2 regions of the Shewanella sp. 10N.286.51.B8 genome follow, and region 2 is predicted to be linked to the other one. Evidence: riboswitches for the same ligand, from Rfam matches in the RefSeq annotation. Region 2 holds a riboswitch; the other holds the start of a gene.
What was found. Region 2 has a riboswitch for lysine ahead of lysC (lysine-sensitive aspartokinase 3). Riboswitches for the same ligand answer to the same signal wherever they lie in the genome.
Positions count from the first base shown of each region.

Region 1 (4,203 bases), on a different contig from region 2:
TTTGAAAATGGCGTTAAACCCATTCTGTGAAATTGCAGTTGAAGAAGCTGTAAGATTGAAAGAAGCAGGAAGTGTTACGGAAATTGTTGTGGTCACTATTGGAGCTAAAAATGCTCAAGAACAATTACGTACCTCGATGGCGCTTGGTGCCGACCGTGCTATTCATGTCCTGACTGATGACGAGTTAGTGCCGTTATCGATTGCTAAAATTTTAAAAGCGGTTCAAGAAAAAGAACAAGCAGAATTAGTGATATTTGGTAAGCAATCTATTGATGGCGACAATAACCAAACCGGTCAAATGCTAGCTGCATTAACGAATATGCCTCAAGCAACGTTTGCATCAGAGCTAACATTAACGGCAGACAGTGCAGAAGTAACCCGTGAGATTGACGGCGGCTTACAAACAATAAAAATGCCATTACCAGCGGTGGTTACGGTTGATTTACGTTTAAATGAACCTCGTTACGCATCATTACCTAATATTATGAAAGCTAAGCGTAAGCCATTAGAGACACTTTCAATTGATGATTTAGGCGTAAGCTTAAAAGCACATCAAACCATTATAAAAGTCACCCCTCCAGCTGAGCGTAAAGCTGGCATCATGGTGAATTCAGTGGCTGAATTAGTTGAAAAGTTAAAAAATGAAGCGAAGGTGATCTAATTATGACTATTTTAGTATTAGCTGAACATGATAACGCAAGCTTAAAATTAGATACCGCTAAAGCAGTAAGCGCAGCGGTTGCCATTGGTGGTGATGTGCATGTGTTAGTTGCTGGTAGTGATTGTGCTGCAGCAGTTACCGCAGCGCAAGCATTAACAGGCGTAAGCAAGGTATTAGTTGCTGATAATGCTGTGTATCAAGCGCAACTAGCAGAAAACCTTTCACAGTTAGTGGTTAACCTTGCAGGTGATTACGAACATATTATTTCTGCGGCTAGCAGTGTCGGTAAAGATACCCTGCCACGAGTCGCGGCGTTATTAGATGTGGCGCAAGTTTCTGAAGTGATTGAAGTTGTAAGCCCAGATACCTTCGTGCGTCCTGTTTATGCCGGTTCGGCATTAGCGACAGTGCAAAGTTTAGATGCGGTTAAAGTGCTAACAGTACGAACCAGTGCTTTTGATGCCGCAACCAATGACGGCAGTGCAGAAGCGGTTATGGTTGATTTTGTTGCCACAGCAGCGGCAGAATTTGTTTCGCAAACATTAACTGAATCAGAGCGTCCTGAGCTTGGCAGTGCTGGGGTGATTGTTTCCGGCGGCCGCGGTATGGGCAGTGGTGAGAACTTTGCTATTTTAGAAGCGCTTGCTGATAAATTAACTGCTGCTGTTGGTGCTTCGCGCGCAGCTGTTGATGCTGGCTTTGTACCGAATGATTTACAAGTAGGACAAACTGGTAAAATTGTCGCACCTGATCTGTATATTGCTGTAGGTATCTCAGGGGCTATTCAGCATCTTGCTGGTATGAAAGACTCTAAAGTCATTGTGGCAATCAACAAAGATCCTGAAGCGCCGATTTTCCAGGTTGCAGATTATGGTCTGGAAGCTGATTTGTTTGAAGCGATCCCTGAGCTAACTAATTTGCTATAGTCCTTAATTAGAGCCCTTAATTAGAGCCCTAAATAATGCTCTTTATAATAGGATTATGGCTTACGCTAGTTTTTTAGTGAGTTAATATCCACTAATAAAAAACGGCACTAAAAGGCTTTTACCGAGAGGTAAAAGCCTTTTTTAATGTTCCGTAGATAGTTGCTGCCAATTTATACTAATGCGTTGTTATTTGCGGTGCTGTTCTATCAGTGAGCAAAAATTACCACTGCGTTAAATATGAACCCTTGCTAATAAAAGGTTACACTGGTGCTGCGTCAATGTGCGCGGTTTTAGTTGTGATGTTATATATCACAAGATAATCAAGTTTTATCTGGCAATGATGCTACTGCTTATGTTTGTATGATGGGGTGTTGATATACAGAGCCTTTCTGTTGTTAGCATAAGTAGAGGTGCATTAAGTATCAGTACGGGTGAGTTGGGTGATGCCAATAACTTATTCGGAAAGGATTTAGTGCCGAAGTAAATGGATTCTATCAAAACCATTTATTGGGGCAGTTACCGAAAGGGACTGCACTGTCATGGTAATTTCTATCCGAAAGGGTAGAAGAATATATATCGACAACGATATTGATATTACTGTGGAGTGCTACTGAAAAGAATTTCGTTTACGTATTCAACGTAAACTTGCCTTATCAGTTATTCTCCATTCGTACTCAACGAAGAAATTATAAGAAATGATGATAACAAGTTACGCCGATTCGGCTCTCTCGCTTTTGCCACCAGTAGTGGCTATTTTGCTCGCAGTATTAACTCGCCGAGTCTTACTTTCATTGGGCTTAGGTATTATCACCGGGGTGTTTTTACTCGGTGATTTTTCAGTTAGCGCTGCAGCCTCAAATTTACTGACTACCGTCACGGGTCTAGTTTGGGATGATGGCGCGCTCAATTCATGGAACCTACAAATTTTAGGTTTCTTGGTGATTTTGGGCATGATCACGGCATTAATCACGGTAAGTGGTTCAGCTCGCGCCTTTGCTGATTGGGCTCATCAACGTATTCGCAATAAACGTGATGCCAAGTTGATGACTATCTTCCTTGGTGTTGTAGTGTTTATTGATGACTACTTTAACAGTATTGTGGTGGGATCTATTGCACGTCCAATCACCGACCGTTACCACATTTCACGGGCTAAATTAGCCTACTTATTGGATTCAACAGCGGCACCAATTTGTGTTATCTCGCCTGTTTCAAGCTGGGGGGCGTACATTATCGCCCTGATCGGCGGGATTTTAACGGCTCATGGCTTTGCTGATACAGGGCATTTAAGTGTGTTCCTGCAAATGATCCCAATGAACTTTTATGCCATTTTTGCATTATTATTATTGGTGTGTGTGGCGTTATTTGGTTTAGATATTGGCCCAATGCGTAAGCATGAACAAAATGCCCAAAAGGGTGAGTTGTTCGACGAATCTAAAGGCTTACCACCAGGAGCCACAGCCGATTTACCAGAAGCGGAAACCGGTAAAATCATTGGCTTATTCTTACCTATATTAGTGTTAGTTGCGGCAACCTTCTATTTCATGGTGGCGTCAGGCGCTGATGCATTATCAGCTAATGATTTACCCTTTAGCATTTTAGGAGCATTTGAAAATACTGAAGTGAGCTCGTCACTATTTTACGGTTCACTGGTGGGGTTAGCGGTCACCTTAGTATTAACTGTGAAGCAAAAAATTGCTCTGCCTATGGTGTTCACTGGCATCAAACTTGGCGCTAAATCAATGCTACCTGCCATTTATATTTTGTTATTTGCTTGGACGATTTCAACGGTTATTGGCAACCTTGAAACCGGTAAATACATGGCCAGTTTAGCCACAGGCAATATTCCATTTGCGATGCTACCTGCAGTATTATTTTTATTAGCAGGCCTAACCGCATTTGCAACCGGCACCAGCTGGGGTACCTTCGGTATCATGTTGCCAATTGCAGCTGATATGGCGATGGGCAGTGATAGCACTATGATGTTACCTATGCTTGCAGCCGTGTTATCTGGTGCAGTATTTGGCGATCATTGTTCACCGATTTCAGATACCACTATCTTGTCGTCAACGGGGGCGAGTTGTCACCATATCGATCACGTAATGACGCAATTACCTTATGCGTTAATCGTGGCGGTCATTAGTATTATTGGCTACGGTGTATTAGGTTTTACCGCGTCAGTGGCCATGGGCTTGGTCACCTGTAGTGTGCTATTTGTATTAAGCGTTATTGGACTGAAGTTGATCACTAAATAGCGTAAGCTAACTCGGTTTGATTTAAGCTTATCGCGAACTTTAGATATAGCTAGCTTGTATGAAAATGCCGCTCAGATGAGCGGCATTTTTTATGTTTTAAAATCAAGGCTGCATAATAAAGTGGTATATATAAGCTAAATATCTAAGTCGAATCACTAGAGTGAACCTCAAAGGTTTAAGCTCACATGTTTTGTTTATGCAGCAGTTATTGTTAGCGAAGAGAAGCTGCGATTAGCACTGTGAGTGAATGACTGTTTCTGCCAATGGTGAGTGCAAGGGTTAGCAATTATAGGGATTAACAGGTACTGCTAATCAGCGTACTCGGATCTAGGTGAAAATTGAGATAAAAAAATGCCGCTCAAAT
Region 1 covers NZ_JBFRKG010000063.1:8,643-12,845, forward strand. The annotation lists gene AB4160_RS19005 (electron transfer flavoprotein subunit beta/FixA family protein) at 1-661, shown strand, start outside; gene AB4160_RS19010 (electron transfer flavoprotein subunit alpha/FixB family protein) at 664-1,587, shown strand; lysine riboswitch at 1,985-2,205, shown strand; gene AB4160_RS19015 (Na+/H+ antiporter NhaC family protein) at 2,283-3,839, shown strand.
Region 1: it holds a riboswitch for lysine, as region 2 does, so the genes downstream of both, AB4160_RS19015 (Na+/H+ antiporter NhaC family protein) here and lysC (lysine-sensitive aspartokinase 3) in region 2, are expected to answer to the same signal.

Region 2 (4,203 bases):
GAACCTTTTTCTTCGGTTTCAGCGCCAGCGCTGTTTACACGAGTTAATAGGTTACGAGCACGGATAGTTAATTCACGTGGGTTAAATGGCTTAGTGATGTAGTCATCAGCGCCAATTTCTAAACCAAGGATCTTATCAACTTCGTTATCACGGCCAGTAAGGAAAATAAGGCCAATGTTATTAATTTCACGAAGTTCACGGGCTAATAATAAACCGTTTTTACCAGGAAGGTTGATATCCATAACAACAAGATTAATCTTATTATCCTGCATGGCTTTATGCATTTCTGCGCCATCGTTTGCTTCAGTTACTACATACCCTTCGGCTTCAAAAATACTACGTAGAGTATTACGGGTTACAGCTTCATCTTCAACAATAAGAATGTGTGGGTTTTGCATGTCATTTACCTAAATTAAAAACAATTCGATTCTAGTCATGTTGCACTAGGGCTGTGGCGTTATATAGCTAAGAAAACGCCGATAATTTATAAATTCACGATAGGTGTTTATCTATGTCTGCCCTGAACAAAACACGCTTCATGACTAACTACATTATATAAACCAGTTTAAGGCACTAATATTTATCGCACATCTATAAAAGAGTTATACGTGACGTAAATTTTGATCATAAAAAATCAATATTCAGATCGTATGCTGAGCTTGAGTAAGCTCACAACCTGTCAAAATATCTGTAAAACCGATGATTCATATAAACTAAGAGATTAAATTGCTGATTAAAGTTCCTTCGCAACCTAATTTTGTCCTACATTTATATTCAGTCTTTTAAAATGTAGAACACATTTTAAAAGCTTGAACACTTTACCAAGATTTAATTTCAGTAAATGTAGTCGCTTGTGTCACAACTTAGCGTTATGTAGCAAAATCTAGCTAGTGTGAGATATTGTACTCGTTTTAGGCATTTGTTAACAAATGAAATGTTAACAAATTTACGGGGAAGATTTGTTACAAAAATGCTTTTTGGTGTAAGCTTATGATTTTTAAGTCAAATATAATTATTGTTCTTGTGACTTACATCACACAGGGTGTTGGTCCAAGTCTTGGTTTGCTACACTGAATTGGTCTTAATTGAGAAAAATAAATGATGAATAATTCAATAGATAACCTTTGGTTTAAGTATCAAGGGACCCAATTTCTACTTACTCAGCGCCTTTCTTACGCTGTCCCCTTCGCCATTGTCACCGCCCATAATCCCTTAGGCAGCCAATTGAATCCGTGTCAAAACCGTTTGTTAGATAGGCGACTTCAACGGAAAATTCAGCAATTTAATAGCCCCTATCGTTGCTTAATTGGCGCGGCGCCAGACTTATCTCATATGGAAAAAAGTTGGGCAGTCTTTATAGAAAAAGACCAAGCGTTAGCGTTAGGCCGAGAGTTTAAACAGCTCGCTATTTACTATGTTGATAATGGGGTGTTGTCATTACTTGCCTGTGGTGAAGCACCTGACAAGGAAGTGTTAATTGGCGAGTTTGGCCCACGAACGGTTTTAGTTAATGAATTACCTGATTTGCACGATGAATAACATGATCGGCGATTAAGTGACATTTGTATCAGTTATCGAGGATGTTTAATATCAGTAACTCCTTCTATAGGTACTTAGTTAAGTGCCTTTTTTTATTGTTATTTTTATATTTTTATTAGGGCAATGGCTATTTATATACTGTTGAAACTTGATTGTTAATATTGAAGCTTAATTGTGCAGTTTAGTTGAAGGTTTTAACTCAATAACCTCGAGTTTACATTGAGGTTATTACTTTTTATTTTTTAATCACTATTGTTTTATATCACTTTTTTGTTTCAAATTATAAATAACAGCTTACATGATACTATTTTGAGCTCAGTGTCTCTATTTACGTATTGTGTTATTTGACGACTTTATGGCATATCCCAATTGACTTGAGTTGTTATTTATTGGTATTTTCATGCTCTTCCTGTGGGAAGAAACAGAAGAGGAGCGTTAGCTAGGTAGTAAGTTCGAGGAAAACCAATTCCTATGACAGCTTATGAGGGAGATTAGCGCCGAGGTACTGGTATGTTTGGTTGGCATTCGGTATCGGTCGTTTAGGTTGAATCCTAGCGATTGTCACCTATTTTTTGGTGGAGAGCTTCTGGTGAAAGATTGCTGTTTCCCTTCTTTAAGGGTGCGTTATCACTGCACCAGGCTCTTCGAACGAAGTAAGTTCGGAGTGTAATCATGTTTTTACGTATTAAATTTCAAGTTGTTCCAATACTGTGTACTCAGTTTATGTCTACTCAGTCCATGTCTACTGAAAGTATGTTTAGTCAAAGTTTGTCTGCTAAAACTTTGTCTACTAAAACTTTGTCTAGTAAAAGTTCGTCTGCGAATGTCGTGGAGGTATCAGCATGAGTTTAGTTGTTGCTAAGTTCGGTGGCACCTCAGTTGCTGATTTTGACGCCATGAACCGCTGTGCGGACATTATTTTAGCCAATGCCAATACCCGCGTCGTTGTTGTTAGTGCTTCTAGCGGTGTCACTAATTTACTGGTTGAGTTAACTCAAGCCAATGTGAACGACCAACGCCGCTTAAGTTTAGTCACTCAAATTGCTAAAATTCAATATGACATTGTTGATAAGCTGGCGCGTCCACAAGATGTAGCTGCTACGATTGATAAGCTATTAAGCAGAATGGCAGTGCTTAGTGATAAGTTAGTGCTCGATAGAAGCAAAGCCATCATTGATGAGCTGTTATCCATGGGTGAGCAATGTTCATCATTGTTGTTCTCTGCGGTTATTCGCCAAAAAGGCACGCCATCAAGTTCATTTGATGTGCGCCAAGTATTAAGAACCGATAGCCATTTTGGTAAAGCAGAGCCGCAAATTGAGCAAATTGCGCTCCTAGGCGCGGAGCATTTACAGCCGTTATTGGCTCAGCAAGTGATCGTGACTCAAGGTTTTATTGGCGCTGATGAAGCAGGCAACACCACCACCTTAGGCCGTGGCGGCAGTGATTATTCAGCTGCGTTATTAGCTGAAGCCTTAAAAGCAGATGCGGTAGAGATTTGGACTGATGTGGCCGGAATTTATACCACTGACCCACGTTTAGCGCCTAATGCGAGACCTATCGCTGAAATTAGCTTTAATGAAGCGGCTGAGATGGCTACCTTTGGCGCTAAAGTATTACACCCTGCGACGATTTTACCGGCCGTGCGTCAACAAATTCAGGTGTTTGTTGGTTCCAGTAAAGCACCTGAACAAGGTGGAACTTGGATCCGTCATCAAGTAGAAGATGCCCCGGTTTATCGAGCTGTGGCTCTAAGACGCGATCAAACTTTATTAAACCTGCATAGCTTACAAATGCTCCATGCTCAGGGCTTTTTAGCGCACACCTTTGCCACGCTTGCTAAGCATAAAATTTCAGTTGATTTGATTACCACCTCAGAAGTTAATGTGTCACTAACGCTTGATAAAACCGGTTCTGACTCCAGCGGGCAGGGGTTATTAAGCGAGTCATTACTGCAAGAACTATCACAAAATTGCCGTGTAAGAGTGGAAGATAAATTAGCTTTAGTGGCGATTATTGGTAATCAAATAGCGTCAACAGCAGGTATTTGCAGCCGAGTTTTTGGGGTACTTGAACAGCATAATGTGCGCATGATTTGCCAAGGGGCTAGCCCACATAACTTATGTGTTCTCGTCGCTGAATCTGAAGCCGCAGATGTGGTTAACTCTCTGCACCAAAACTTATTTGAATAATTGCTAACGTGGCAGGTATGACATCAGTGAATTCAATTACAGAACAGGCTAACGATTATTCAGCCACCATGTCTCGGGTTGAAGTGGGAGAGCTTGCCACAGGCCAAGCGTTAACGGCGCCACTGTTTAGCTTTAAAGGCTCAGATGACGCCGCGCCCAGTGTTTATATTCAGGCCAATGTTCATGGGGCTGAAGTGCAGGGTAATGCGGTGATACATCAGCTGATGACTTTACTGCAAGACTACACTGTATTAGGCGATATTCACTGCGTGCCATTAGCCAACCCTTTAGGCATTAATCAAAAAAGTGGCGAGTTTACCTTAGGGCGATTTGATCCTATCACTGGGGTGAATTGGAACCGAGAGTATTATGATCAGTCACTTGATATTGCGAGCTGGTTCACTGAGCATCAACACTTTGCCGACAAGGACTTGTTTAGTGCTTTTAGGCAAACCTTAGTCAATAATTGCCA
Region 2 covers NZ_JBFRKG010000018.1:123,644-127,846, reverse strand. The annotation lists gene arcA (two-component system response regulator ArcA) at 1-398, opposite strand, end outside; gene AB4160_RS08420 (DUF3293 domain-containing protein) at 1,102-1,539, shown strand; lysine riboswitch at 1,957-2,133, shown strand; gene lysC (lysine-sensitive aspartokinase 3) at 2,382-3,731, shown strand; gene AB4160_RS08410 (succinylglutamate desuccinylase/aspartoacylase family protein) at 3,749-4,203, shown strand, end outside.